Regions from separate parts of the Massilia sp. BGA-UO-ETr-WB1 genome, predicted to be linked through region 1. Evidence: riboswitches for the same ligand, from Rfam matches in the RefSeq annotation. Region 1 holds a riboswitch; each other region holds the start of a gene.

Region 1 (7,379 bases):
GTGGACGGCATGCGCTCCGTTTTGCCGTCTTCCAGCTCCACGTCGAAATGGACTTCGTTGACCGCCAGGCTGTCGTACCAGCCCAGCCGGGCGACGTTGGCGAACAGCGGCGCCAGCACAATGGCGAGCGCGCCCGCCGCGCCGGTCTTCCAGTTGAAGGCGCCGCGGGGCAGTTGCGACACCGCCGCGATGATGGAGAGGTTCACCATGAACCAGGTCCAGAAATTGGCGCCCACCAGCACGAAGATCCCGATGTGCATCAGGTCGAACAGGTCGAACAGGGCGAACAGCACCAGCAGCAGCCGCCGGTTGGCGAACACCAGTACCGCCGCCAGCTGGATCAGGAACACGCCTATCGCGAACGGCCGGCCCACCACCTGCAGCAGCGCCGACACCATGCTGGTCAGCGCGGTCCAGTCGCCCCACAGCAGCTGCTTGTTGTGCAGCGCGACGTGGTAGATGTTGCGGTTCTCGTTGTTGAGCGCCCAGTCCAGCACACCGCCATCCAGGCCGCCCTTGGCAAGCGACGAATAGAAATAGTTCGCCGCCTGCATGGCGATCGCGATGAAGAGTATGGTCCAGTAAGGCGCCGTGCCGCCGATGCGCGGCCAACTGGCAGGCCAGCGCCGTTTCGCCAGTTCCAGGGCGACCACCGACAGCGACAGGTAGACCGGCAGCTGTATCATCGGATTGACATCGAGCAGGGTGTGGAAGGGGAAACCGGTGATATAGCCGGCAGCGTGCTTGATCCAGTAAATGTAGAAGCCGCAGTACAGCAGCCATGCCGGGCGCTGCATGGACAGCAGTGCCGCAACGCCGGCCATCGGCCATGCAAGGTTGAGGATGAACTGGCTCCAGCCCTTGAAATCGTGCGCGATCGCGGGAACCGAAGGGTAGAGCAGCATGCTGTACACGCCGCACGCGATGCCCATGCCGCGCATGAGCGTGCGGAGTGGGCGCGGCACGCAAGCGTAGCTGACGCCGGAGGCGGCGATGCAGGCCGCCGCTACGGCGATCAGTGCCGGCAGCGTGGTGGACGGGTACCAGCGCAGCACGTCCTCCAGCAGCCAGTAGGCCTGGAACACGGTTGCCGAAACCACGGCCACGCCGGCGACGGCGAGTGCATCGGCCGCCGGCGCTACCCGCATTCCGGGCGGCTCCAGCGCACCATAAGTAGACGGTTCCATGGGCTTCCTTTGTCCGTGAAATTCAACACTAACCGCCCGCCGCTCCATCCGTCCACCGCAACGAACATGTTTCATGACCATGCTCAATACGGTAGAATCGCGGCATTAACGTGAATGGTGCCCTCCCGCTTGTCGGCTGGAGGGTGAAACGGGAAGCCGGTGACGCGCGGGATTTTCATCCCGCGCCAGTCCGGCGCAGCCCCCGCTGCTGTAAGCCTGACGACTTTGACCGAACGCCACTGTGCATTGCACGGGAAGGCAGGGCCGAAGGAGGATGAAGGCCAGCCAGAAGACCGGCCAGTCACGAAAATTGCGCAAAACCCGGGGTGTGGTTTTGCCTGTTTTCCTGCGCGCCCGGCGCGCAGCTACTGGTTAAAGTTCAAATTGAGCACCTCCATACTCCTGCGGTTCGCCGCAGCGCTGCTATGCGCCTGCGCTTGCGCGCGCGCACCGGCCGCCACCCTGTTCGCCATCGTCACCGAGCGCGCCGCGCCGGCGGCCATCGAGGCTGCGCACCGTCACCTGGCCAGCCATCCCGGCGACCGCATCGTGCTGCGCACGCCCGCGCAATGGATGGCGGCCAGCGAGCGCGACGCCGGCTTGTGGATCAGGCAGGCCGATACCGTGCTCGCGGTGTCCCTGTTCGGCGATCCGGCGCGCCGCCTGAAGGAAGTGCTGCCGCGCCACGCCCGGGCCCAGACGCCGGTGCTGGCCTTCAACGGCGAAGCCAGCCTCAGTCTCATGAGCCGCGATCCGCGCGCCAGCCTGCACGACTTTTCGCCGGACACGCTGCGCGAACTGTCGTCGGAGGCGCCGCCCGCAGCGGCCCTGAAGGCGGCCCAGGCCAACCCCGCAGCGAGCCGCTGGCTGGCCGCGCGCCAGGTGTGGCAGGCGGGCGGCGCCGACAATACGGCGGCGCTGTTCGCGCACTTGCTCAATCCATCCGTGGCGCTGGCCGGACCGCGGCCGGAACCGACGCTGCGCGTGCGCGTGGGCCAGCGCGAACTGACCGACGCGGCCGCGTGGGGCAAGGCCGCGCAGCTGGGCCTGAAGCCGCAGCCCACCGTGGTGGTGCTGGATCTGTCCAATATGGATAGCGCGGTTCCCGCCGCCGTGTGCCGGCGCGTGGAGCAGCGCGGCCAGCCCTGCGTGCAGGTGCTCACGCGCTGGGGCGGCGCTTCGCGCGAGGCGCTGGAGCGCCTGCCCGAACTGATCGCGCCGGCGCAGCCGGCGGCGCTGGTGGTGCTGCAGGACTTCGTGGTGGGCGCCGCCGAGGGGCGCGAAGCCGTCACCGAAGCGTTCAAGCGGCTCAACGTGCCGGTGTTCAAGGCGATCCGCCTGTCCGACCGCACCGCCGTGCAGTGGCGCCTGTCGCCGGACGGCCTGCCTCCGGACTCGGTGCAGTACCGCGTGGCGCTGCCGGAACTGCAGGGCATCGGCCAGCCCATCGTGGTGGCCGCGCTCGGCCAGGCGCAGCTGGACCGCCGCACCGGCATCGAGAACCGCCCGCCGGTGGTGCTGGCCGAGGAGGCCGACCGGCTGTCCGCGCGCGTGAGCCGCTGGCTGGCGCTGCGCAGCAAGGCCAATAGCGACAAGCGCGTGGCGCTGATCTACTACAACCATCCGCCGGGCCGCCAGAACATCGGCGCCGACAACCTGGACGTGCCGGCCTCGCTGTTCGACATGCTGAATGCGATGAAGAACGCCGGCTACACGGTGGGCACGCTGCCCGAATCGCCGCAAGCGCTGCTGGACATGATCATGGCGCATGGCGTGAACCTGCCGGAAGACCGCGCCGCGCTGCGGGAGCTGAGCGGCACGGTGAACAGCGTCGGCGCGGCGGACTATGCGCGCTGGTTCGGCGCCTTGCCGCCGCGCGTGCAAGGCGAGATGACCAGCGGCCTGCTGGGCCGCCTGCATGCCGACGTGCTGGAAGCGGAGGCCGCCGGCGAGCGCGCGCTGGGCCGCAAGCAGGCCGAAGTCATCATCAAGGAATTGCAGCACCTGGTGGAAGGCGCCGACCATCCGCAGCGCGAAGCCGCGATCCGCGACCTGGCCGCGCTGGCCGAGGGCTATCACGCTTGCCTGGACGCGGGTGCCATCCCCGCGCGCGGCGCCAGGAGGAAAAGCGGCTGCGCCGCGCTGGCGCCGCTCAGCAAGCGGCTGTCCGGCTACGGCATCGAAGGCTTGAAAGGCTGGGGCGCGGCGCCCGGCAAGATCATGGTCGACAGCGGCAAACTGCTGGTGCCCGGCCTGGTGTTCGGCAATGTGTTCATCGGCCCGCAGCCGCCGCGCGGCTGGGAAGTGGACGAGGAACTGCTGCACGCGAACACCAGCATCACGCCGCCGCACCAGTACCTCGGCTACTACCACTGGCTGCGCGACCGCTTCAAGGCAGACGCGCTGGTGCACGTGGGCCGCCATTCCACCTACGAGTTCTTGCCCGGCAAAGCGGTCGGCCTGAGTTCCGACGACTATCCCAGCCTGATCGCCGGCGACCTGCCGGGCATCTATCCCTACATCGTCGATGGCGTGGGCGAGGGCACGCAGGCCAAGCGGCGCGGCTTGGCCGTCATCGTCGACCACCTGACGCCGCCGCTGGCCTCCACGCCGCTGTACGACGATCTGCTGGCCTTGCGCCAGGTGGTGGAGAGCTTCGAGGCCGCCAGTTCGGAGTCGCTCAAGACGCAGGCCGCCGCGCTGATGCGCGAGCGCGTCAATGCGCTCAACCTGAAGGCCGAACTGGAAGCGTCCATGGCCGACGTGTTGGCCGTGCGCGGCATCGGCTTCGACGCTGCCGACGACGACCTGCTGGCGCACGAAGTGGGCCACTACCTGACCAAGCTGCAGGAGAAGTTCATGCCGCACGGCCTGCATATTTTCGGCCGCCCATGGAAGCAGGAGTCGATCGACCTGATGCTCGATTCGATGAAGAAAGGCGGCATCGATGGCCCGGACATCGCCGCCAGGCTGGCCGATTCGCCGCGCCGCGAGATGCTGGCGCTGCTGGCCGGGCTGGATGGCGAGTACATCGAACCGGGCAAGGGCAACGACCCGCTGCGCTCGCCCGAGGCGCTGCCCACCGGCCGCAATTTCCACGCGGTGGACGGCGACATCCTGCCGACCCGCCTGGGCTACCAGCTGGGCGAACGCATGGCCGCCAAGGCCAACGCGGGCAAGGGCGGAGACAGCTCAACCAAGGGCAGCGAAGGCATCATCCTGTGGGCCTCCGACGCGGTGCGCGACGAGGGCGTGATGGTGGCGTTCGCACTGGCCATGATGGGCACCGAGCCGGTGTGGAACGCGCGCGGCATCGTCACCGACGTGAAGCTCAAGCCCGGCGCCGTGCGGCGCGACGCGCTGGTGACCACCTCCGGCCTGTTCCGCGACCTGTATCCGAACCTGATCCGCCTGATCGACCGCGCCGGGCGCATGGCGCTGGCCGCATCGGCCGCCACGCTGGCCGGGCGCGACCCTGCGCTGAAGGAAGCCTTGCAGGCGGCGCTTGCGCCGGTGCCGGGCGTGGCCTGGGGCAGCGAAGACCCGGCGCAGAACCGCGTGGCGCGCGAATGGCTGGTGCGCCGGCGCGCGCTGGCCGCCGCCGGCATGCCGGCAAGCGAAGCTGGCCGCGCCGCCGCGCAGCGCGTGTTCGGCGACGCGCCCGGCGCATACGGCACCGGCGTCAACCGCCTGACCGAGCGCTCCGGCGCCTGGCGCGAGCGCGAGGAAATCGGCCGCGCCTACCGCAACCGCATGGGCCACGCCTACGGGCTGGACGCCAGCGGCGAGGCCACCCACGCCGCCTTCGACGTGGCGCTGGACGGCATCGAGCGCACCTATCATGGCCGCGCCAGCAATCTGTACGGCCTGCTCGACAACAACGACGCCTTCGACTACCTGGGCGGCCTGTCGCTGGCCATCGAAGGCCGCACCGGCCGCGTGCCGCAGGCCTTCATCCTGCAGCATGCACAGCCGGGCCGCGCCGACGTGGAACCGCTGGCGTCGGCCTTGCTGGGCGAGCTGCGGGGGCGCTTCCTGAACCCGGCCTGGCTCAAGCCGCTGATGGGCCACGGCTACGCCGGCGCGCGCACCATGGGACAGGAGTTCCTGGAGAACCTGTGGGGCTGGCAGGTTACGCGGCCGGACCTGGTGAAGAACTGGGCCTGGGACGAAGTGAAGTCGGTGTACTTCGACGACGCGCACAAACTGGGCCTGCCTCAGTTCCTGGGCCGGCAGCACAACGTGCACGTGAAGGCGCACATGCTGGCCATTTTCATGGTGGCCGCCGAGAAGGGCTACTGGAAGACCGACCCCGCCACCATCAAGCAGATGGGCGGCGAACTGGCACAGCTGGTGGCGAAGAACGGCTTGCCGGGCAGCGGCCACGCGGCGCCCAACCATCCCATGTGGGACTGGCTTGCGCCGCAGCTGGACAGTGCCGACGCGGGCGCGCTGGGCGTTACGCTGGCCAAGGCGCGCGGCGAACTGCTGCCCCCCGATGCGGCCAGCCAGCCGCGCGTGGCCGATGCCGCCACCGCTGCTGCCGCCGCCACGCCGCCGGCCGCCGTGAAGGACAGCGCCGCCAAGTCCGCCGAAGCGCCCGACAGCGCCGAGGCGCCCGCCGAGCCGGCCCCGCGCCTCTACGAACTGCACCAGAAAGTCGTGCCGCCGGAAGCGCCCGCCGTGCGCGCTGCCAAGCTGCTCGGCGCACTGGCCGCCTTGCTCGCCCTGTTCTCGCTGGGCCTGTGGCGCGGCCGTCGCGTGCCCAACGTACCTCAACCTATCAACCTGTAAGGAGTTCCCCATGATCGAAACCATGTCCTACGCCTGGCTGCATGACGCGGTCAGCTGGCTGCTGGCGCCCGCGCTGGCCACGCTGCTGCTCGGCTGCGCCATCGCGGTGGTGGAAGCGGGCATCGCCGCCGGCGAGCGCTTCCACGGCCTGGCCAAGCTGGCCGCAAGCGGCAACCTGGCGCAAGTGCAGGCCATTGCCCGCCACCGCCTGGAGCGCGCCGACCTGCTGGCGCGCATCCCGCCGATGCTGGGCCTGATGGCCACCATCATCCCCCTCGGGCCCGGCCTGGCCGCGCTCGGACAAGGCGACCCCGCCCAGCTGGCAAGCGCCGTCACCGTCGCTTTCGACGCCACGGTGCTCGGCCTGGTGGCAGGCATCGGCGGCCTGGTGATCGGCAAGCTGCGCCGCCGCTGGTACGAAGAAACGCTGGAAGCCATGGAGCAATCGATGGGGCAAGCAGCCATGGGGCAAGCAGCATGAGCACCCAGCCCGCGCGCCAGCGCATGCGCCTCTATTCCCGCCTCGACGCCCGCTTCGACGACAGCGACGAAGACCCGCGCGCCAGCCTGGTCAACCTGGTCGACGTGATGCTGGTCTTCGCCTGCGGCCTGATCGCCGCCATCGCTGGTTCGCAGGGCGCGCTGAAGGCGCCCAAGCCGGTGGAGAAGGGCCGCCAGATCGAACGCCCTGCGGACGGCGTGAGCCAGAACGGCAGCGGCTACGACCGCGTCGGCGAAGTTTTCCGCGACCCCAAGACCGGTCAGCTGGTGCTGATCGAACCGGCCAAGAAAAAATAAGACTGCTTTTATGATGTACAAGAATAAGAAACGCCACGCCATCCGCCCCATCGCCGCCGCCATCGCATTGCTGTGCTCCGCCACGGCAGGCGCGCAGCAAGCGGACACCATGCCCACCGTAACCGTGGTTGGCGCAGCCGTGCAGGAAGGCCTGGGCCTGGCGCGCGAGAACGGCACCGCCAGCCGCCTGAACCTGAGCGCGCAGGACATGCCGGCCAGCGTCGAGTCGCTCAGCGCCGCCGCCATGCAGGCGCGCGGCGACCTCCAGGTGAAGGACGCCATTACCCGCAGCACCGGCCTGACCGACACCAGCTCCCCGGGCAACGGCATTGCCTATTCCGCGCGCGGCTTCAGCGGCAACAACGCCATCGCCATGCTGGAGAACGGCCAGCGCCTGCTGGTGGGCTCGGGCACCGCCACTTCCCCGGCCGATCCATGGGGCTATGAGTACATCGAAGTGCTGCGCGGCCCCGGCTCCGTGGTCTACGGCAGCGGCAGCACCGGCGCCACCATCAACGCAGTGCGCAAGGCGCCGCAGCGCGCCCAGTCCATCGAAGCCATGGCCGGCATCGGCGGCGGCAAGGCGCTGCGCGCAGGCCT
Region 2 (7,379 bases), on a different contig from region 1:
GCGCGCCGGCCGTTTGCGCCATCGAACCGGCGTCGATCACCGCCATCACCGGAACGCCGAACTCGCGCGCCAGGTCCGCCGACGACGGCGAGCCGTCGTACAAGCCCATCACTCCTTCGATCAGGATCACGTCCGCCTCCAGCGCGGCCCGCGCCAATTGCGCGCGGCAGGCTTCGCGGCCAACGATCCACAGGTCCAGCGACTTCACAGGCGCGCCGCTGGCGCGCTCCAGCAGCATGGGGTCGATGAAGTCCGGCCCGCATTTGAACACGCGTACCTTGCGGCCCATCCGGGTCAGCTTGCGCGCCAGCGCCGCCGTGACGGTGGTCTTGCCCTGGCCGGACGCCACCGCCGCCACCAGCACCACCGGGGCGTTGATATGCGAAGACGTTACCATTCCGTGCCCGCCTGCGCGCCGATGCCCGCCTTGAAGGCATGCTTGACCACGTTCATCTCAGTGACGGTGTCCGCCACGTCGATCAGTTCCTGCGGCGCGCCGCGCCCGGTAATCACCACGTGCTGCATGGCCGGCCGCTCCAGCAGGTCGGCGATCACGGTATTCACGTCCAGGTAGCGGTACTTCAGCGCGATGTTCAGTTCATCCAGCACCACCATGCCCACGCCGGGATCGGCCAGGAAGCGCTTGGCCTGCTCCCACGCCAGCTCGGCCTTTTCGATGTCGCGCTCGCGGTTCTGGGTTTCCCAGGTATAGCCCTCGCCCATGGAGTGGAAGCTCACCTCTTCCGGGAAGCGGCGCAGGAACTGCTCTTCGCCGGTCTGCATCGCACCCTTGATGAACTGCACCACGCCCACTTTCATGCCGTGGCCCATGGCGCGCACCGCCATGCCGAAGCCGGACGAACTCTTGCCCTTGCCGTTGCCGGTGTTGACGATGATGATGCCGATCTGTTTGTCGGCCGCCGCGATCTTGGCGTCGATGATGGCCTTCTTGCGTTCCATGCGCACGCGGTGGCGCTCGTTCAGCGCGTCGATATCGTTGGTGTCGTTGATGTTGTCGCTCATGCTATTTCTTCCTTCGGTATGAAGATGTGGCGCTGGCCGTGCCGGATCACGTCGATCGGGTGGCCCAGGTAGTCGCTCAGTATGTCCGGCTGCATCACGTCTTCCACCGGCCCGGCCAGCCAGCGGCCGTCGCCCATCAGCAGCAGGGCGTGGGTGGAAACGCTGTGCGCCAGCGTGAGGTCATGGCCGACCATCACCACGGTTTTATGTTGTTCGCAGCACAGGCGCGCCAGCAGGCGCATCACGCTCACCTGGTGCGCCAGGTCGAGCGCGTTGGCCGGCTCGTCCAGCAGCAGCAGCGGCGTGTCCTGCGCCAGCATGGCGGCGATGGCCACGCGCTGGCGCTCGCCGCCGGACAGCGTGCGCACATTGCGTTGCGCCAGCTCCGCCACTTCCATGGCCGCCAGGGCTTCCATGGCCAGGCGGTGGTCGTCGGTGTTCTCCCAATAGCGGTCGCCATGATAGGGATGGCGCGCCGACAGCACGGTTTCGATCACGCTGTAGGCAAAAGCGTCGTTGCGCGACTGCGCCAGGAAGGCGCGCTCGCGCGCCAGTTCGGCCAGCGGCCAGTCCGGCAGGCTGCGGCCCTGGATGGACACGCCGCCTTCATCCAGCGGGATCAGCCCCGCCAGAGTGCGCAGCAGCGTGCTTTTGCCCGCGCCGTTGCGGCCGATCACGCTCCAGCATTCGCCGTCGCGCACTTGCCAGTCCAGTTTTTCGATCAGCGTGCGCGCGCCGATGCGCAGCGTCAGCTCATGGGTGGTGATCATGCGGGTGGCGGTCATTTCTGCAGCCTGTGGAGTTGGTACAGGAACACCGGGGTGCCGATCAGCGCGGTCACCACGCCCACCGGCAGCTGCAGCGGCGCGAACAGGGTGCGCGCCAGGGTATCGGCCAGCACCAGGTAGCCGCCGCCCGTCAGCATCGCCGCAGGGATCAGCACGCGGTGGTCCGGGCCGAAGGCGAAGCGGCAGGCGTGCGGCACGATCAGCCCCACGAAGCCCACGCTGCCTGCATTGGTCACTGCGCTGGCGGTCAGCAGGGCGGACACGAAGAACAGTCCCTTGCGCAGCGCGCCCACGTTGATGCCCAGCGTAACGGCCGCCTCGGCGTGCAGCGCCATCACATTGATGGCGCGCGCGCTGCGCAGCGCGAACAGCGTGGCGCCGGCCAGTACGATCCACGGTATCCAGCGCATCGGCGCCCCGGCCAGGTCGCCGATCAGCCAGAACACCATGGTGCGCAAGCGGCTTTCAGGTGCGATCGACAGCATCAGCGTGATCAGCGCCGTGCAGGCCGCCGTCAGGATCACGCCGGTCAGCAGCAGCAGGGCGGTGCCGCCTTCGGCCGCCGCGCCGCTGCGCATGTCGCGCCGCGCCAGGAAGTACAGCATCATGGACACCGCCACCGCGCCGCCGAACGCCGCCGCGTCCACCACCCAGGCCGCGCACATGAACATCATGGCCGCCAGCGCGCCCACCGCCGCGCCGGACGAGATGCCCAGCACGTAGGGGTCGGCCAGCGGGTTGCGCAGCAGGGCCTGCATCATCACCCCCGCCAGCGACAGCGCCGCGCCGGTGACGAACGCCGTCAGCGCGCGGCTGCCGCGCAGGTCGAGCAGGGTGGCGGCAAGGCTGTCGGCCTTGCCGTTCCACAGTTCGCCCAGCGCGCCGGGAATGTCGGACAGCGGAATGTGGACCGAGCCGGTCACGCCGGAGAACAGCAGGCTGCCGATGACGAACAGCAGCAGTCCGCCGGTGATGGCGCTTGCCCGCGTGCGCAGATTGGAGGGGTGTGGATGCATGGTGCTTTAAAAGACCCTTTTGTTTAACGCTTTACTTGATACCGTAACGAACTGCGGCGAAGAACTTGGCGCCCGGCGTGCCGTAGTTGCGCGCCACTTCGTAGTTCTTGTCGGCGACGTTGTTCAGGCGCGCCAGCACGGACCAGTCGCGCGCGAACTGCCAGGTGGCGTACAGGTTCAGCAGGCTGTAGCCGCCGAGGCGGTTGCGGTTGGCGGCGTCGTCGAAGCGGCGGCCGGAAACCTGCAGCTCGGCGCCCGCGGTCAGCGCGCCTGCGGCGTATTCTACGCTGGCATTGCCATGCTTCTTCGAGCGGCGCGCCAGCGATTTGCCGGTGGTCTCATCCTTCGGGTCCTGCCAGTCGGCGTTGGCGGCCACGGTGAACGCGCCGATGCGGCGGCTGCCGCTCAGCGATACGCCTTCCAGCATGGCGTGGTTCACATTGTAGGAGCAGCTGCCCTTGCGGGTGGGGTCCGGGCATGGCGTGGTGGTCACCAGCATGTCGGTCAGCTTGTTGCGGTAGATGCTGGCGCCGAATTCGGTCACGCCGTCGTCGTACTGCAGGCCTGCCTCTGCGTTGCGGCCCTGCTCCGGCTTGTTGTTCTCGTAGCCGAAGCCCGGATAGTACAACTCGTTGAAGGTGGGCGCGCGGAAGCTGGTGCCGAAGCTGGCGCTGACGCGCAGCGCGCTGCTGAAGCGGTAGCCGTAGCCTGCCGAGCCGGTGGTCTTGGTGCCGTACTGCGAGCTGTCGTCCGCGCGCAGGCCGAAGGTGGCCAGGTGCGCGCCGCGCTTCATGCTGTAGGCGCCGGCGTAGGAATCGGTCTTGCGGACCTTGCCCAGCGCGGGCGTGGAACCGGACACCACCTTCTCTTCGCGGTGGCCGAGCAGCAGCTGCAGCGTATCGTCGCCGATGCGGAAATCGTTCTGCCAGGTGACGTCGGTCTGCTTGCTGTCGATGCGGCTGTAGGCGCTGGCCACGCCGGTGTCGGAGATCGAGGTGTCTTCCGCCTTGGCCAGCTGCACGGTGCTGTACCAGTTGTCCATCACCTGGTTTTTGCTGAACACGCCCAGGTTGGACAGTTTGGTCTGGCTGCGCGTGTCGTAGCGGCTGGCGCCGCTGTCGAACCGGGCGTCGGTGCGGCTGTTGAGGAATACCAGGCCCAGGTCGTGGCCCTTGGCCAGCTCGAAGCCGAACTGGCCGGAAGTGCTGGTGCGGTCGTAGCCGTCATCGTCCGCGTTGAAGCTGCTGCTGCCAGGCTTGGTGGACGAGAAACCGTCCGATTTTTCGCGGCCGGCGCTGATGGCGTAGCTGAAGCTGTTGTCGCCTTCGCTGGCGCCGAAGATGCTGGCGTCGTATTTGCGGGTCTGGTCGCTGCCCACGCCGAAGGACGCGGACACGTTCTGCGGGCCGGCGCCCTTCCTGGTGAAGATCTGCACCACGCCGCCGATGGCGTCGGCGCCGTACAGGGAGCTCATTGGGCCGTACACGATATCGATGCGCTCGATGGCCTGCAGCGGAATCGCCGACCAGCTGGCGGTGCCGGAGGTGATGGAGCCGATGCGCACGCCGTCCACCAGCACCACGGTCTGGTTGGCATTGGCGCCGCGCAGGTAGACGCTGGAATTGGTGCCGGGGCCGCCGTTGCGGGCGATCTCGATGCCGCGCTGGCGCTGCAGCAGGTCGGTGATGGAGCCGGCGCCGGAGCGGGCGATGTCTTCCGCCTGCAGGGTGACGATGTCGCTCAGCACGTCGCGCTGCAGTTGCGACGAACGGGTGGCGGTGACGATCACGGCGTCCGATACGGTGGTCTGGGCGAAGGAAGGCGCGGCCATAGCCATGGCCAGCGACGTGACGGCCGCGTGCCGGATTACAGGAAAACTCATAGTAGTTCTTTGTATAGTATGCAACCAGCCTACTTCCCCGTGGGCTGGATTGAACAGATGCGCGCTGCGCATCCACCTGCTTTGGCCGGTATCCGGGCTCGCAAGTTGAACTGCCTTACCTTCCCATGCTGAGCACAGTGGTTTGTCGGAGGCAGCTTGTCGCCGTGGGCGACACTTGTTTACCGTTGCGGGGGCAGCACACGTTGGCCGTTTTCCTGGTAGGGGAGCGGCTTCGTGTTTCCCGTTTAACTGCGCGCATAGGCATGCGCGCGGGCACCAAAACCCGGCCATTATACGGACTTCAGGCGACGGCTTCCAGAATGACAGTCTCGCCGTAGGCGACCTTGTGCGGCGCGGCGGCGGCCCGCAGCGCGATTTCGGCCAGCGGCAACCCGGCGCGCAGGCCAGCATCCAGCGCCGCCAGCAGGCGGATCGTGCCGGCGTGGCAGATGATGGCGGCGGCTTGCGGGCCGCCCGCTTGCCCGCCATGCCGGCGCAGCAGGTCCGCGCGGAAGGCGGCTACCCGTTCGGCCACCTGCAGCACGCTCTCGCCGCCGCCGGGACGGTAGCAGGCCAGGTCCGCCGCCCAGGCATCCACCTCGGCGCGCGGGACATCGTCCCAGCTGCGCTGCTCCCAGGCGCCGAAATCCATCTCGGCCAGGCGCGCGTCCAGCGTGTGCGGGCCGAGGCGCTTGGCCAGCGCGGTGCAGCGCTGAAGGGGGCTGGAATAGAGCGGCGTGCCGGGCGGGATGCTGGCGCTGGCCAGCAGCGCCGCATGCACGCGCGCGATATCGTCCGGCGCGGCGGGCAGGTCGCTGCTGCCGTAGCACACGCCCGGCGCCACCAGCGGCTGCGGATGACGCACCAGGATCAGGCGCATGGCCCGCACCCTCTGTGGCGCCGCCGGGCCCGCGTGCTCATATCTGCCACGCGCCGTGTCCAAGGCCGGCCAGCACGCACAGGTAGATCAGCACTTCGGCCAACTGCTGCACCGCGCCCAGGCAGTCGCCCGTATAGCCGCCGATGCGGCGCGCGCATTTGCGGCCCAGCCATGCGGCGGCGGCCAGCGCTGCCGGCACGGCGGCGGCGATGGACTGCCACGGCAGCCATCCCATCGCGCCGATGATAGCCGCCGGCAGCGCCGCGCAAATGCAGGCAATGCCAAACTCCGCGCCGCTCATCTCTTGCGCCATGGGCTTGGACTTGCCCTCTGCACGCGCATACTCCATGCGCCAGATCAGCGACGTGGCCGCAAGGCGCGACAGCGGATGCGCCAAAAACAGCGCGGCCACCGCCACGGCGGGCGGCAGCATGGCCAGCGCGGCGCATTTCACCGCCAGCAGGCAGATGGTGCCGATCGCGCCGTACGCACCGATGCGCGAATCCTTCATGATCTCCAGCACGCGCTCGCGCGTCATGCCGCCGCCAAAGCCGTCGCACATGTCGGCAAAGCCGTCTTCATGGAAAGCGCCGGTGGCGTAGATGCCGGCCGCCGTCGCCAGCAGCACGGCAACCGGCGCGGGGAAGACGAAGGCCGCCGCCGCGTACACCGCCGCGGCGATGGCGGCCACCACCAGCCCCACCAGCGGGAAGTAGCGCGACGCATGGTGCAGCCACGCGGGATCGAAGCCCACCCAGCGCGGGATGGGCAGCCGCGTGAAGAATTGCAGCGCAATGAAGAACAGCCGCAGCTGATGCAGGGCGTAATGCATGGCCTGCCGCGCTTACTCGGACTTCTCGCTCACCTGGGCGGACTCGAAAGTCGCCATCTGGTTCACGAAATTGACCGCCGCGTGCAGCAGCGGCAGGGCCAGCGCGCTGCCGGTGCCTTCGCCCAGGCGCAGGCCCAGGTTCAACAGCGGGCGCGCGCCCAGGTTGGCCAGCATCTGTTTGTGGCCGCTCTCGTCCGAGCAATGCGCGAACACGCAGTAGTCGAGTATGGCCGGCTGCAGGCGCGCCGCCACCAGCAGCGCGCTGGTGACGATGAAGCCGTCGATCAGCAATACCTTGCGCAGCTCGGCCGATTTCAGCATGGCGCCCGCCATCATGGCGATCTCGAAACCGCCGAAAGCCGCCAGCACGTCCAGCGGATCGTTGGCATCGGCATGCTTCGCGGCGGCCGCCTCGATCACGCGCTGCTTGTGCAGCACGCCCTCGGCGGACAGGCCGGTGCCCGCGCCCACGCATTGCGCCACCGGGATGCCGGTCAGCTTGTGCATCAGCGCGGCGGCGGCAGTGGTGTTCCCGATGCCCATCTCGCCGAAGCCCACCACGTTACCCGCCAGGTCCGCAGCCAGCGCCGCGCCGTGCGCCAGCGCGGCGGCGCATTGTTCCGCCGTCATGGCCGGCTCCTGCGCGAAGTTACGGGTGCCGTGCGCCACCTTGCGGTCGTGCAGGCCGTCGCGCGCGCCGAAGTCATGGTTCACGCCGGCGTCCACCACGTGCAGCGCGCAGCCCATCTGCCTGGCGAATACATTGATGGCGGCGCCCTTGGCCAGGAAGTTCTCCACCATCTGCCAGGTCACGTCCTGCGGGTAGGCGGAAACGCCTTCGGCAACCACGCCATGGTCGCCCGCGAACACCAGGATCGCCGGACCTACTATAGAGAGTGCCGTTGTGCCCTGGATCAGGCCTATCTGTTTGGCCAGCGCCTCCAGTACGCCCAGGCTG
Region 3 (7,379 bases), on a different contig from region 1:
CCGAACTGGCGCAGGTTGTGGTAGCTCAGGCCGCTGCCCACGATCAGCACGCCTTCTTCACGCAGCGGCGCCAGCGCGCGGCCGATGGCGATGTGCTCGGCCGGGTCCAGTCCCTGTTTCAGCGATAGCTGCACGATGGGCACGTCCGCCGCCGGGTAGATCGGCTGCATGGCCGAGAAGGTGCCGTGGTCGAAGCCGCGCTGCGGGTCGAGGTGGGCGGCGATGCCGGCGCCGTTCAGCAATTGCTGCACGCGCGCTGCCACTTCCGGCGAGCCGGGGGCGCTGTACTGGATTTCGTAGGTGTAGTCGGGGAAGCCGCCGTAGTCGTAGATCATGGGCGGCTTGGGGCTGGCCGAGATCAGCGGCTCGCGCGCTTCCCAGTGCGCCGTCACCACCAGCACGGCCTTGGGCTGCACGCCGAGCTGGCGCGGGATGTCTTCCAGCGAGGCTTTCAGCGCGTCGTAGCGGCCGCCGTACTGGTCGAGCATCCACGGCCAGGGGCCGCCGCCGTGGGACAGGAAATAGGTGGGAAGTGCAGTGTTGGACATGGCGTGCTCCTGGTTTTCGATGCACTGACTATAGGCTTGCCCGCCTTGTTCATCAATCGTGTTTTTGTGGATGGATCGTTCAGGATTTGTTAATAATGCCGATGAGCGCGAACAGCCGCGCGCTGCGCATCCAGGCCAGCAGCACGGCGATCACTTGCGTCAGCAGCAGGGCGAACAGGAAGCCGGCGGTGCCAACGTGGGGCACGTGGACGCGCGCCAGCCCCAGCGCTGCAACCGCCGCCAGGCCGGCGATGCTGATGGCCGCATAGCTGCCCAGCATGGCGCCCGGACGGCACGCCAGCAGGCGCAGGCCGTGCCACCAGCAGATGACGGCGGAGCGCCGGCGCCGGTCCGCCGCCAGCACGGCGCGGCCCGCGTCCAGCGTGGCCAGCGCCAGCGCGAACAGCAGCGCGGCCAGGGCGTCGGCAAGGACGCGCAGGAATCGCCCTTCATCGGGCGTGATGGCGCTGTCGGCGCCGCTGCCGGCGATGTGTTGCAGCGTGTTGCCGAAGCCGAGCGCGGCGCCCAGCGGCACCACGGCCCACAGCAGCATGCGGAACATGCGCGGATATTCGGCCACGGCGCCGGCGAACAGCTCGCGCCAGCCCGGCACGCCCTCGAAGCGCGCGGCGGTGGCGACGGCGCCGGTCAGCAGCGGCGAGAGCAGCAGCGTGAGCACCAGCGCGGTGCCGGCGCCCAGCTTCATGGCCAGCGGGTTGCGCGCCGGGTCGCTCATCAGGTCGGCGATGTTGGACAGGTCGAGCCGCTGCGCCAGTTCGGCCGCGTGCACGGAGTGGTCGAAGGAGGCGCTGAAGTGGCTCCAGAACGGCAGCGCGAGCGCCAGCGTGGGCAGCAGCAGGGCGATGGTCCACAGCGCCAGCAGGCGCCATTGCAGCGCGGCGCGCGCGGCGTGCAAACAGGTTGCGGTCAGTTTCATATGGCGGCGATCAGGGTCAGGATGGTTTGCGCGAGCGCGGCCAGGTCGAAGGTCCAGCGGCGCGAGGCGGCGCCGTCGGCCTTCAGCGTGCGGCTGTCGTCGAGCTTGTTGGTGTCCAGCAGGTGCTTGCGTTCCGGGTCCAGCTGGGCCGACACGGCCTTGGCCGGCTTTTGCCATACGAAGCGTTGCCAGCGTTCGCCGTTCTGCGGGTCCCACTTGACGGTTTCGCTGCTGCCGTCGGCGAAGCGCACCAACAGCGTTTGCGGTACGGCCTCGCCGCGCCGGCGCACCACGACCTCGGTGAGGAAGGGATACGGGCCGGTACCGGCCTTGGCTTCCGGGTGCGCCTTGTCCCATTTTTCGCGCGCGGCGTCGATCTGCTGGTCCACCTGCTCCTGCGTCAGCGCCACACGCTTGCCGTTGACGATGCTGCTGCCCGGCTGCGGCAGCACTTCCTCGCTGCGGATCGATTGCACGCGGTCATCCACCTTGCCGGTGCGGTAGATCTGCTGCGCAAACACGCGCTCCACCACCGCGCGCTGGCCGCTGGCTTCGGCCAGCGTCTCGCGCAAGTCGGCGATGCTGGGGTGGCGGAAGCGCCAGCGCCTGTAGTATTCCTTGAAGGCTTGCTCGGTGGCTTCCTTGCCCAACTGCGCCTCCAGGTCGTGGAAGATGATGGCGCTGCGGTTGTAGGCCGGGCCGATGCCCTGCAGGCGCGAATACGCGTTCTGGCCCGCCGGATCGGCCGGGTTCTCGCGCACCGCGCCGCCCAGTTCATAGTGGAAGCCGTCGAAGCCCGGCGAGATGCCGACGGCGCGCAGCCACCACGGCGCCGGGTGGATCCGCTGCCCGCGCTCGCGCGCCATGCGCATGTTCCAGTATTCGTTCAGGCCTTCGTCCAGCAGCGGTTCCTCGAACTCGTTGGAAGCGAGGATGCCGTAGAAGTAGCCGTGGCCGAATTCGTGGATGTTGACCAGGTCCAGGTCGAATTCCTCCAGCGAGTTTTTCTCCACCTTGGTGAAGCTGTCGGCGGTGTAGAAGGTGGGGTATTCCATGCCCGCCGCCGCGCCGGCGTTATGCGGCGGCAGCACCACGGTCAGCGTCTTGTAGGGGTAGGGGCCCAGCGTCTTTGAGTAGTAGGTGAGCGCGTCCTGCGCGGCCTTCAGCGACGGCGCCGCGCTGGCCTTGAACTCCGGCGCGTACAGCACCTTGATGCTGACGGGCGGGCTGCCCGCGCCGCTCCAGCTGCCGGTCAGCGGCGGCGCGTAGCGCTTGTCTGCGGTCCAGGCGAAATCGTGCACGTCGCCTTGCACGTAGTGGTGGGTGAGCATGCCGTTCTTTTCCACCGGCGCGCCCTGCAGCTCGCCGGTGGCGCCCACCGTGTATTCCTTGGGCGCGGTGAGCTTCACGTCGAAGCTGCCGAAGTCGGCGTAGAACTCGGACTCGGCGTGGTACTCGTGCACGTTCCAGCGCGGCTTGGTGGCGCCGCGTTCGCCCGCCAGTTCCAGCACGCCGATCTTGGGGAACCACTGCGCCACCAGGTGGAAGCTGCCGAAGTAGCCGCTGCGCGCCAGCAGCCGTGGCAGCTGGCTGTGGAAGTCGATGGCGAGCGTGGTGCTGGCTCCCGCTTCCACCGGCTGCGGCAGGTCCAGGCGCACCACGGTGCGGTCGCCGGCCGGGCCGCCGTCCGGCTGCACGAAAGATTGCTCCACCTTGGCGCCGCCCTGCGTCACGCTGCGCAGGTCGATGTGGCCCCATTCGCCGTCCTTGGGGTCGGTGCTGAACATGCCCTGGCCGCCCATGGCGCGGTGTTCGGTGAAGAAGGTGGTGCCGGCGTGCTCGAAGGCGTTCAGGTAGAGGTGCAGGTAGACCGTGCGCACAGGGTGCGCGCTGCGGTTGCGCCAGGTGAGCTGCTGCTTGCCGTCCACCGTGTGCTTGACCGGGTCCAGCGTGGCTTCGATCTTGTAGTCCACCACGCGGTCCGACAGCGTCGGCTCGCTGCCGGTGCGCGGCCCGCCCCAGGCGTCCGGCGCGCTGGGCGTGGTCACGGCGGCAGCCTGCGCCGGGGCGAAGGGGATGCCGGTGTCCGTGTAGGGTTCCGGGATGGCGATGACCTGGACTTGCGCCAGGGCCAGCGCCGCCAGCGTGGCTGCGGCTGCCACGGCGGCGACGGCGGCGAGCTTGCGGTATGAGTGTGCGTTCATGCCCGCCACTATAAACCAAGCCCGTAATAAATTGCCAACGTTATCAACCTGATCGGCAGGAGTATAATGGCCGCGTTTTGGTGCCCGCGCCCATGTCCATGGACGCAGTTAAACGGGAAACACAAGGCAGCCAGCGCTCATCGGCAGCGCGGCGGCCAAGGTGTGCTGCCCCCGCAACGGTACGCAAGCGCCGCGCTGTAGAGTGCGCGGCAGGCTGGATCGACAACCACTGTGCAGGCAAGGCCTGCGCCGGAAGGTGATCCCGTCCCGTCTTGCCAGCCCGGATACCGGCCAGACAGGTGGAAGCGCGAACAGCCTTCCGTTGAATCCGCCCTGCGGGGACGCAGGCGGATGCTCACTACGCGTAAAGAACACAATGAACAACTCGAATTCCCGCCGTTCGCCGGCACCGATGGCGCTTGCCATTGCCCTGTGCTTCACCGCCGCCGCCCCGGTTGCCGCCCAGACCCCGGCGCAGGTGCTGGCCCCGGTAGTGGTCACCGGCGCCCGTTTCGACAGCGACCCGTCGCTGCTGCCCATCGGCGCCACCGTCATCAGCGCGGCCGAGATCCGCCGCTCCGGCGCCAGCGACGTGAACCAGGCCATCCGCAAGATCGGCGGCGTGCTGGGCCACCAGAGCCTGGACGGCAGCCCGGACTTCGCGCTGGACCTGCGCGGCTTCGGCACCAACAGCAGCCAGAACATGGTGGTGATGCTGGACGGCGTGCGCCTGTCCGAGAATGAACTGAGTTCGGCCATCCTGTCCACCATCCCGGTGGATTCGGTCGAGCGCATCGAGATCACGCGCGGCGGCAGCAGCGTGCTGTTCGGCGACGGCGCCACCGGCGGCGTGATCCAGATCGTCACCAAGCGTCCAGGCGCGCGCTCGGCGGGCACCCATGGCAGCGTGTTCGGCGAAGTGGGCCAGTTCGGCCTGCGCGAAGGCCGCGCGGCGCTGACGCATGGCGCGGGCAACTGGGCGTTCGACCTGTCCGGCGGCGCGCTGGACACCGATAACTACCGCGACAACAACGATTTCAAATCGCGCAGCGTGAACGCCGGCGCGCAGCTGGCCTTCACCGACGGCCGCGCCGGCGTACGCCTGTCGAGCACGCGCCAGGACTCGCGTTTCGCCGGCTCACTGACCCAGGCCCAGTTCGACGCCAACCCGCGCCAGGCCAGCACGCCGAAGGACTTCGGCTCGCTCGACAGCGACCGCTTCACCGCGTTCATCGAAGCCAAGGTGGCGGGTTACGACCTGGCCGCCGAGCTGTCGCACCGCCGCAAGGAGCTGGAAGCGACCTACATCTTCCCCGCCAGTACCTACCAAGTCGACTACGAAAGCAAGCAGACCCAGTTCTCGCCGCGCGTGCGCAAGCTGAGCCAGTTCGGCGGCCTGCTGAACGAAGCGGTGGTGGGCGTGGACTTCATCGACTGGACCCGCGACGTGAAGGGCGGCAGCCCGTCCAAGGCGACGCAGAAATCGAAGGCGCTGTACCTGCGCGACGAGGTCAAGTGGGAAGCCTTCCGCCTGGCCGCCGGCGTGCGCCGCGAGCTGTTCGACAAAGTCAACACCGACCCGTCGCCGTGGTCGGTGGCCAACTATGACGTCACCCAGGCCCAGAACGCCTGGGACGTGCAGGGCAGCTACGCGCTGTCGCCGAAAGCCACGCTGCACGCCAAGATCGGCCACAGCTACCGCGTCGCCAACGCCGACGAAAACGGCTACACTCCGCTGCCGGACACCGTACTGCAGCCGCAGACCTCGCACGACCTGGAACTGGGCACCACCTACACCGACGGCGGCAGCAAGCTGTCGGCGCGCGTGTTCCGCCACGAGCTGCGCAACGAGATCTTCTACGATCCGACCGCCGGCGCGTTCGGCTTCGGCGCCAACACCAACCTGGCGCCGACCAAGCGCCAGGGCTTCGAGCTGGACGCGAGCGCCGAGCTGGCGCGCGACTGGACCCTGAGCGGCCACTACCAGCGCGTGAAAGCCACTTTCACCGAAGGCGCCATCGCCGGCCGTGAAATGGTGCTGGTGCCGAAGAACGTGCTGAGCGCGCGCCTGTCGTGGACCCCGGCCGACGGCCAGACCGCCGACATCGGCGCGCAGTGGGTGGACAGCCAGCGTTTCGGTTCCGATTTCGACAACAGCTGCGCCGCGCGCATCCCGTCCTACACCACGCTGGATGCCCGCTACGCGCGCAAGTTCGGCGCCTGGGAAGTGGCGCTGTCCGGCCTGAACCTGACGGACAAGAACTACTACGGCATGGCGTTCCAGTGCAAAGGCGGCATTTACACCTCGGACGGCCGCCAGCTGAAGTTGTCGGCGCGCTACGAATTCTGAAGCGTCCCTCGATAAGCTGAATTAAGTGAAGCTTAAAATCCCCGCTGGACGGGGATTTTTTTCGCCCGGCCTGATGGCGGGCGCGAAAAAATGGTAATCTCGCGGCGTTTGCCACTCTTACTCTAGAAGGACCACTATGCGATTTCTGCGCCTGATCATTGCTGCCGCCGCCCTGTCGTTCACCGCTGCCGGCGCTTCCGCAGCCGAACCGAAGGAAGGGGTGGACTACACGACGCTGGCCTCGCCTGTGCGTACCGACACCGGCAAGAAGGTGGAAGTGATCGAATTCTTCATGTATTCCTGCCCGCACTGCAACTCCATCGAGCCGATGATGGCCGACTGGGTGAAGAAGCAGGGCGACAAGATCGCCTTCCGCCGCATCCATTTCCCCGCCGGCGGCCCGAACGATGCGCAGGCGCACGCCTACCTGACGCTGGAAGCGATGGGCAAGCTGGAAGAGATGCACAACAAGATCTTCCGCGCCATCCACGTCGACCGCAACCGCCTGAACAAGGACGATGCGATGACCGATTTCCTGGTCAAAAACGGCATCGACAAGGCGAAATACCTGGAATACTTTAATTCCTTCGCCGTGCAGACTAAAATGAAGCGTGCGGCCCAGGTGGTGAATTCGTACAAGGTGGAGAGCGCGCCGACCATCGTGATCGATGGCCGCTTCGTCACGTCGCCTTCGCAGGCCGGCCGTCCGGGCCAGTCGGAGATGGCGTCCCAGCAGGCGACGCTGCAAGTGATGGATTACCTGGTAGCCAAGGCCGCCAAGAAATAACGCGTTAATACGGTTAATACGATAAGCGAACAATGAGCGATACCGAAAAAGAAGTGATGGCGATGTACCGCGAGTCCGCGCCGGATGAGAACAAGCTGTTCTGGCGCAGCCACGTCAACCATGTTGCGTGGAGCTTGCTGTTGATCGTGATCGCCTTTTCGGTGTGGCTGATGATTGCGCTGGCCAACGCTGAGAACCAGCGCAACGCCTATGCCACCAAGAAATGCGAAGACCGCATGTTCAAGGGCGAGACCGACGTGCAGTGCATGAAAACGGTGCGCACCCGCGATCACTGGTGGCAGCACGTGGGCTACGCGCTCACGCACACTTCGCCGTAAAGTCAAACCCGCCTCGGCGGGTTTTTTATTAGCCGTGGACGCTGACCGTGCAGGTGGTGCCGGCCACCAGCGTCAGGTCCTTGGGAATACTGTCGAGCCGGATGCGCACCGGCACGCGCTGCGCCAGGCGCACCCAGTTGAAGGTGGGGCTCACGTCGGCCAGCAGCTCGCGGCCGGTGCCGGCGTCGCGGTCGGTGATGCCGCGCGCGATGCTG
Region 4 (7,379 bases), on a different contig from region 1:
TGCTGCAGCAGTACGGCCACAGCGCCGCGCTGGCCGTCTGGCTGGCCGCGCTGGTCGGCCCCATGCAGGTGGCCGGCCGCATCGGCGAGATGACCATCGGCCGCAACGCCCTGCCCCGCACTGTCGGCAAGATCACCTTCGGCGCCCTGCCCGCCGCCCTGCTCGCGCTGCTGCTGTTCGGCCCCCACGCCTGGGCAGCCGCCCTGTTCTGCATGATCTACGGCATGAGCAACGGCATCCTCACCATCGTGCGCGGCACCATCCCGCAGAGCATGTTCGGCCGCCGCCACTACGGCGCCATCTCCGGCGCCCTGGCCGGGCCCGCCCTCATCTCGCGCGCCGCCGGGCCGCTGGCCGTGGCCGGCCTGGTGCAATTGGGCGCCCCCGCCACCTTGCTGCTGGCGCTGCTGGCCGTGGCGCTGGCGTCGCTCGCCTTCTACCTGCTCGCCATCCGCGCCCAAGTTTCCAGGGAGTAGCGTGCGCCGCCGCCGCGCCCGGCTCACTACCATGGCCACATTGCAAACCATGCGGAAGGCCAGCCATGTCTGCGACAGTGGGCGATTTCCTCTTGCAGCGCCTGGGGGAATGGGGCGTGCGGCGGGTGTACGGCTATCCCGGCGACGGCATCAACGGCATCGTCGGCGCCTTCGGGCGGCAGGAAAAGATTGCATTCATCCAGCCCCGCCATGAAGAAATGGCCGCCTTCATGGCCACCGCCCACGCCAAGTTCACCGGCGAGACCGGCGTGTGCCTGGCCACCTCCGGCCCCGGCGCCATCCACCTGCTCAACGGCCTGTACGACGCCAAGATGGACCACCAGCCCGTGGTCGCCATCATCGGCCAGCAGGCGCGCATGGCCATGGGCGGCGACTACCAGCAGGAAGTGGACCTGCTCTCCCTGTTCAAGGACGTGGCGCACGAATACGTGCACGTGGCGAACGACCCGGCGCAGGTGCGCCACCTGATCGACCGCGCCATGCGCATCGCCAAGGAGCAGCGCACCGTCACCTGCATCATCTTCCCCAACGACGTGCAAGACCTGCCCGCCGTGCCCAAGCCGCCGCGCGAGCACGGCTCGCTGCACAGCGGCATCGGCGCGCTGAGCGCCAGCGTGCAGCCGTCGATGGAAGGCCTGCAGCACGCGGCCGGCATCCTCAACGCCGGCGGCAAGGTCGCCATCCTGGCCGGCGCCGGCGCGCTGCACGCCACCGACGAACTGATCGCCGTGGCCGACCTGCTGGGCGCAGGCATCGCCAAAGCCCTGCTGGGCAAGGCCGCCGTGCCGGACGACCTGCCCTATGTGACCGGCTCCATCGGCCTGCTCGGCACGAAACCCAGCCACGACATGATGAACGGCTGCGACACGCTGCTGATGGTGGGCTCGTCCTTCCCCTACGCCGAGTACCTGCCGAAAGAAGGCCAGGCGCGCGGCGTGCAGATCGACATCGACGCGCGCCGCACCAGCCTGCGCTATCCGATGGAGCTGAACCTGGTGGGCGACGCCAAGGCCACCCTGGCCGCACTGATCCCGCTGCTGCACCGGAAGACCGACCGCAGCTGGCAACAGCAGATCCAGGAAAATGTGCAGCGCTGGTGGCACGTGCTGGAAGCGCGCGCCATGAACGAAGCGGACCCGGTCAATCCGCAGCGCGTTTTCTGGGAACTGTCATCGCGGCTGCCGGACAGCGCCATCCTCACCATCGACTCCGGCTCGTCGGCCAACTGGTACGCGCGCGACGTGCGGCTGCGGCGCGGCATGATGGCCAGCCTGTCCGGCGGACTCGCCACCATGGGTCCGGCCGTGCCCTACGCCATCGCCGCCAAATTCGCCTGGCCGGACCGGCCCGTGATCGCGCTGGCCGGCGACGGCGCGATGCAGATGAACGGCATCAATGGGCTGATCACCGTGGCTCGGCTGTGGCGGCAGTGGGCGGATCCGCGCCTGGTGGTGATGGTGCTGAATAACGGCGACTTGAATCTGGTGAGCTGGGAGCAGCGCGGCACCAGCGGCGATCCGCGCTATGCGCCGTCGCAAGGGCTGCCTGATTTTCCGTATGCCGCGTACGGCGAGCTGCTGGGCCTGAAAGGCATCCGCGTCTCGCGCCCCGAAGACGTCGGCCCGGCCTGGGACGAAGCGCTGCGCTGCGACCGGCCCTGCGTGCTTGAAATGGTGACCGACCCGAACGTGCCGCCGCTGCCGCCGGACGTATCCCTCAAGCAGGCCCGCGCCTACTTCTCGGCGCTGCTCAAGGGCGACCCGGACTCGATTGCCATCATCAAGGCGACCATCAAGGAGACGTGGGATTCGTGGTTCCCGCCCAAGACCTGAGGTAGTGTCCAAGCATGAAAGTGCTACTCGCCTCTGCCGGCATGGGCAGGGTGCGTGTCCTGTTTTTCGGTTTTACTAAAATGTGCTAACCACTACTAGCTAGTGCTACCTAGTGCTATCCATCGATATTTTTGCGAGACGCGGATTAAAACAAATTACGTTTACGTAAACGTCACTTGTTGTGCTAATCTTTATTTAACAGGTGCGCCGGGCAAGTTCTTGTCCGGCGTTAAACGGGAAAGTGGTCGGCGCGCACCGAACAACGCGCGCTCCAAGCCCCTGCTGCCTCCGCAACGGTAGGCAAGTGCGGCTGCTTCATCCATGCCACTGGTCCACGAGACTGGGAAGGCGAAGCAGCAAGACTTGCAAGCCCGGATACCGGCCTGTTGATCTTCAGCGCCGCCCGCTCCATGGCGGCGCCGGGTCTGGTCACGTGCGGAAGGCGCGTGACGGGTGCCGCGCGGCGGGAGACGCCGCACGGCTTACTTTGCAGACTGGCGGCGCAACGCGCGCAGAGACGCAGGCGCGCCGCCCATCAAGGAACGCACACCATGGCTACTGCTATCCCTACCGTCAAACTCCTCATCAACGGCGCTTTCATCGATTCGCGCACCGAGCATTGGAGCGACGTCGTCAACCCCGCCACCCAGGAAGTGATCGCCCGCGTGCCGCACGCCACGCCGGACGAGATGGCGCAAGCCGTTGCCGCCGCCAAGGCCGCTTTCCAGACCTGGCGCAAAACGCCGATCGGCGCGCGCGCCCGCATCTTCCTCAAGTACCAGGCGCTGATCCGCGAGCACATGGCCGAACTGGCGGCCCTGCTCACCGCCGAGCAAGGCAAGACCCTGGCCGACGCCGAGGGCGACGTGTTCCGTGGCCTGGAAGTGGTGGAGCACGCGGCCAACATCGGCCAGCTGCAGATGGGTGAACTGGCCAGCAACGTGGCCGGCGGCGTGGACACCTACACCGTGCACCAGCCGCTGGGCGTCTGCGCCGGCATCACGCCGTTCAACTTCCCTGCCATGATCCCGCTGTGGATGTTCCCGATGGCTATCGCATGCGGCAATACCTTCATCCTCAAGCCTTCCGAGCAGGATCCGATGGTGACCATGCGCCTGGCCGAACTGGCGCTGCAGGCAGGCATTCCGCCCGGCGTGCTGAACGTGGTGCACGGCGGCGCGGACGTGGTGAACGCCATTTGCGACCATCCCGACATCAAGGCCGTGTCCTTCGTCGGCTCCACCACGGTGGGCACGCATGTGTACCAGCGCGCCACCCTGGCGGGCAAGCGCGCGCAGTGCATGATGGGCGCGAAGAACCACGCCATCGTACTGCCGGACGCGCACCGCGAGCAGACCCTGAACAACCTGGCCGGCGCCGCTTTCGGCGCGGCGGGCCAGCGCTGCATGGCGCTGTCGGTGGTGATCCTGGTGGGCGAGGCGCAGCAGTGGCTGCCGGACCTGGTGAAGAAGGCGCAGACGCTGTCCATCAACGCCGGCGCGGAACCGGGCACCGATATCGGCCCGCTGATCTCGCGCAAGGCCAAGGCCCGCGTGCAGCAGCTGATCGGCCAGGGCATCGAAGAAGGCGCGCAGCTGGAGCTGGACGGTCGCGCGCCCACCGTGCCGGGCTACGAGAGCGGCAACTTCGTCGGCCCCACCGTGTTCTCCGGCGTGACGCAGGACATGGCGGTCTACAAGGAGGAGATCTTCGGCCCGGTGCTGTGCGTGATGCACGCCGCCTCGCTGAAGGAAGCCATCGCCATCATCAACGCCAACCCGAACGGCAACGGCACCGCGCTGTTCACGCAGTCCGGCGCGGCGGCCCGCACCTTCGAGGAGGACGTGGACGCGGGCCAGGTCGGCATCAACGTGCCGATTCCGGTGCCGGTGCCGCTGTTCTCCTTCACCGGCTCGCGCGGCTCCAAGCTGGGCGACCTTGGCCCCTACGGCAAGCAGGTGGTGGCCTTCTACACCCAAACCAAGACCATCACCGCGCGCTGGTTCGACGACGCGGCGGTGACAGGAGGCGTGAACACGACCATCTCGCTCAAGTAAGGAGGCTGTCATGGACTTCGAACTGAACGAGGACCAGCGCGCCTACCAGGACGCCGCGCGCCAGTTCGCCGCGCGCGAGATGGCGGCGCAGGCGGCGCGCTGGGACGCGGAGGGCATCTTCCCGCGCAAGACCATCGCGCATGCCGGCGAGCTGGGGTTCTGCGGCCTGTACGTGCCGCAGGCCATGGGCGGCCTGGGCCTGTCGCGGCTGGACGCCACCGTGGTGTTCGAGGAGCTGGCGCGCGCCTGCCCTTCCACCACGGCTTATCTCACCATCCACAACATGGCCAGCGCCATGATCGCGCAGTGGGCGCAGCCCGAGGTGCGCGAAGAATGGATCGCCGACCTGGCGGCGGGCCGCAAGCTGGCGTCCTATTGCCTGACCGAGCCGGGCGCGGGTTCGGACGCGGCTTCGCTCACCACGGCCGCCGTGCGGGATGACGGCGGCTACCTCATCACCGGCGGCAAGGCCTTCATCTCCGGCGCGGGCGCGACGGACGCGCTGGTGGTGATGGCGCGCACCGGCGGCGCGGGCGCGGGCGGCATTTCGGCCTTCGTGGTGCCGGCCAACAGCGCCGGCATCACCTACGGCCGCGAGGAGGAGAAGATGGGCTGGAACAGCCAGCCCACGCGCGCCATCAGCTTCGACGGCGTGCGCGTGCCCGTTTCGCACCTGATAGGCCGCGAGGGCGACGGCTTCAAGCTGGCCATGCGCGGGCTGGACGGTGGCCGCATCAACATCGCCACCTGCTCCATCGGCGCGGCGCAGGCGGCGCTGAACAGCGCGCAGCGCCACATGGGCGAGCGGGTGCAGTTCAAGCGCGTGCTGGGCGACTTCCAGGCCTTGCAGTTCAAGCTGGCCGACATGCAGACCGGCCTGGTGGCGGCGCGCCAGATGGTGCGGCTGGCGGCCACCAAGCTCGACGCGGGCGCGGCCAACGCGGGCATCTACTGCGCCATGGCCAAGCGGCTGGCCACGGACACCGGTTTCACGGTCTGCAACGAGGCGCTGCAAATCCACGGCGGCTACGGCTACCTGCGCGACTATCCGCTGGAACGCTTCCTGCGCGACGTGCGCGTGCACCAGATTTTGGAAGGCACCAATGAAATCATGCGCGTCATCGTGGCGCGCCATTTACTGCAGCATGCACCAACCGAAGAAAACCTCTGAGGAGACCCTGTGACTACCTACACCAATTTGCAATTGCAGATCATGGAGCACACCGCAGTGCTCACGCTGGCCAACCCGCCGGCCAACACCTGGACCACCGACAGCCTGCGCGACCTGCGCCGCCTGGTGGAAGACCTGAATGCCAATCCGGATGTCTACAGCCTGGTGGTGACCGGCAGCGGCGCCAAGTTCTTCTCTGCGGGCGCGGACCTGAAGCTGTTCTCGGACGGTGACGTGGCGGTGGCCCACGAGATGGCGCGCCTGTTCGGCGCGGCGTTCGAGGCGCTGTCGGACTTCCGGGGCGTGTCGATTGCGGCAATCAACGGCTATGCCATGGGAGGCGGCCTGGAATGCGCGCTGGCCTGCGACTTGCGCATCGCCGAAACGCAGGCGCAGATGGCGCTGCCGGAAGCCACCGTGGGCCTGCTGCCTTGCGCGGGCGGCACGCAGAACCTGGCGTGGCTGGTGGGTGAAGGCTGGGCCAAGCGCATGATTTTGTGCGGCGAGCGCATCGACGCCGTCACAGCGCAGCGCATCGGCCTGGTGGAGGAAGTGGTGGAAACCGGCGGCGCCTTGCCGCGCGCGCTGGCGCTCGCCGCGCAGGCCGCCAAACAAAGCCCTGCCAGCGTGCAGGCGTGCAAACAGCTGATCCAGGGCGCGCGCCGCCAGCCAATGGCGCATGTGCTGCCGGCCGAGCGCGAAGCCTTCGTCGGCCTGTTCGGCGGCGCCAACCAGCGCGAAGGCGTGCAGGCATTTCTTGAGAAGCGCGCGCCGGTGTGGAGGCAGGCATGAACGGGGCGCCGGTACTGTTCCGCACCCTGCCCTGCCGCAGCCAGGGCGGCGGGGGCGCGCTGATCGGCGTGGCCACGCTGAACGCGCCGGGCACGCTGAACGCGCTGTCGCTGGACATGATCATGCTGCTGGATGAGCAGTTGGCGGCCTGGGATGCCGATCCTGCCATCATGCTGGTGATGCTGGAAGGCGCCGGCGACAAGGCCTTCTGCGCCGGCGGCGATCTGCAGCGGCTGTACCGCTCCATGCGCGAGCACCACGCCTCGCCGCAGGCCGCCGATCCGCTGGCCAACAGCTACGCGCTGGAGTTCTTCAGCCGCGAGTACGCGCTGGACCAGCGCATCCACACCTATGCCAAGCCGGTGCTGGTGTGGGGCCACGGCATCGTGATGGGCGGCGGCATCGGGCTGATGGCGGGCGCCAGCCACCGCGTGGTCACCGAAGGCTCGCGGCTGGCGATGCCGGAAGTGGCCATCGGCCTGTATCCGGACGTGGGCGGCAGCTGGTTCCTGAACCGCGCGCCCGGCCACACCGGCCCCTTCCTCGCGCTTACCGGCGCCGCGCTGAACGCGGCGGACGCGCAATTCGCCCGCCTGGCCGACTATCGCGTGGAGCACGCGGACAAGGCGCGGCTGATCGATATGCTGCAAACGCAGGAATGGGCCGAAGCGCCGGCCGACAATCACGACCACCTGAACGCCCTGCTGGTGAGGCTGCAGAAATCCGCGCCTGCCGCCCCCGCCAGCCCGCTGCGCGAGCACTATGACCTGATCAACGACTTGTGCGCCAGCGGAAATTTCGGCGACATGGTGCTGCGCATCGCGTCGCTGGAAAGCGAGGACCGCTGGCTGCAAAAGGCCGCCACCGCCCTGCGCAAAGGTTCGCCGGGCGCGGCCTGGCTGGCCGTGGCCATCCAGCAGCGCGCCAAGCGCCTCTCGCTGGCCGAGGTGTTCCAGCTGGAGCTGGGCGTGTCGCTGGTGTGCGCGGCGCGGCCGGATTTCGCCGAGGGCATCCGTGCCCTCATCATCGA

What was found. Region 1 has a riboswitch for cobalamin ahead of AC56DV_RS14840 (cobaltochelatase subunit CobN). Riboswitches for the same ligand answer to the same signal wherever they lie in the genome.
Region 2: linked by a shared signal. The riboswitch ahead of AC56DV_RS04340 (TonB-dependent receptor plug domain-containing protein) and the one ahead of AC56DV_RS14840 (cobaltochelatase subunit CobN) in region 1 are both predicted to bind cobalamin.
Region 3: linked by a shared signal. The riboswitch ahead of AC56DV_RS23145 (TonB-dependent receptor) and the one ahead of AC56DV_RS14840 (cobaltochelatase subunit CobN) in region 1 are both predicted to bind cobalamin.
Region 4: linked by a shared signal. The riboswitch ahead of AC56DV_RS11980 (CoA-acylating methylmalonate-semialdehyde dehydrogenase) and the one ahead of AC56DV_RS14840 (cobaltochelatase subunit CobN) in region 1 are both predicted to bind cobalamin.

Annotation. Positions count from the first base shown of each region.
Region 1 covers NZ_JCAQOT010000024.1:360,637-368,015, forward strand. Annotated here, with positions in the region: gene AC56DV_RS14835 (hypothetical protein) at 1-1,187, opposite strand, end outside; cobalamin riboswitch at 1,286-1,503, shown strand; gene AC56DV_RS14840 (cobaltochelatase subunit CobN) at 1,572-5,981, shown strand; gene AC56DV_RS14845 (MotA/TolQ/ExbB proton channel family protein) at 5,992-6,462, shown strand; gene AC56DV_RS14850 (hypothetical protein) at 6,459-6,779, shown strand; gene AC56DV_RS14855 (TonB-dependent receptor) at 6,790-7,379, shown strand, end outside.
Region 2 covers NZ_JCAQOT010000019.1:395-7,773, reverse strand. Annotated here, with positions in the region: gene AC56DV_RS04360 (cobyrinic acid a,c-diamide synthase CobB) at 1-397, opposite strand, end outside; gene cobO (cob(I)yrinic acid a,c-diamide adenosyltransferase) at 391-1,023, opposite strand; gene AC56DV_RS04350 (ABC transporter ATP-binding protein) at 1,020-1,793, opposite strand; gene AC56DV_RS04345 (FecCD family ABC transporter permease) at 1,805-2,827, opposite strand; gene AC56DV_RS04340 (TonB-dependent receptor plug domain-containing protein) at 2,859-4,709, opposite strand; cobalamin riboswitch at 4,776-5,005, opposite strand; gene AC56DV_RS04335 (histidine phosphatase family protein) at 5,011-5,589, opposite strand; gene AC56DV_RS04330 (adenosylcobinamide-GDP ribazoletransferase) at 5,627-6,421, opposite strand; gene cobT (nicotinate-nucleotide--dimethylbenzimidazole phosphoribosyltransferase) at 6,434-7,379, opposite strand, start outside.
Region 3 covers NZ_JCAQOT010000026.1:167,021-174,399, reverse strand. Annotated here, with positions in the region: gene AC56DV_RS23160 (DODA-type extradiol aromatic ring-opening family dioxygenase) at 1-548, opposite strand, end outside; gene AC56DV_RS23155 (hypothetical protein) at 628-1,485, opposite strand; gene AC56DV_RS23150 (M1 family metallopeptidase) at 1,482-3,689, opposite strand; cobalamin riboswitch at 3,752-3,999, shown strand; gene AC56DV_RS23145 (TonB-dependent receptor) at 4,066-6,039, shown strand; gene AC56DV_RS23140 (thiol:disulfide interchange protein DsbA/DsbL) at 6,176-6,826, shown strand; gene AC56DV_RS23135 (hypothetical protein) at 6,859-7,164, shown strand; gene AC56DV_RS23130 (efflux RND transporter periplasmic adaptor subunit) at 7,193-7,379, opposite strand, start outside.
Region 4 covers NZ_JCAQOT010000023.1:798,825-806,203, reverse strand. Annotated here, with positions in the region: gene AC56DV_RS11990 (MFS transporter) at 1-476, shown strand, start outside; gene AC56DV_RS11985 (thiamine pyrophosphate-requiring protein) at 542-2,329, shown strand; cobalamin riboswitch at 2,513-2,730, shown strand; gene AC56DV_RS11980 (CoA-acylating methylmalonate-semialdehyde dehydrogenase) at 2,881-4,386, shown strand; gene AC56DV_RS11975 (acyl-CoA dehydrogenase family protein) at 4,397-5,557, shown strand; gene AC56DV_RS11970 (enoyl-CoA hydratase) at 5,567-6,349, shown strand; gene AC56DV_RS11965 (enoyl-CoA hydratase/isomerase family protein) at 6,346-7,379, shown strand, end outside.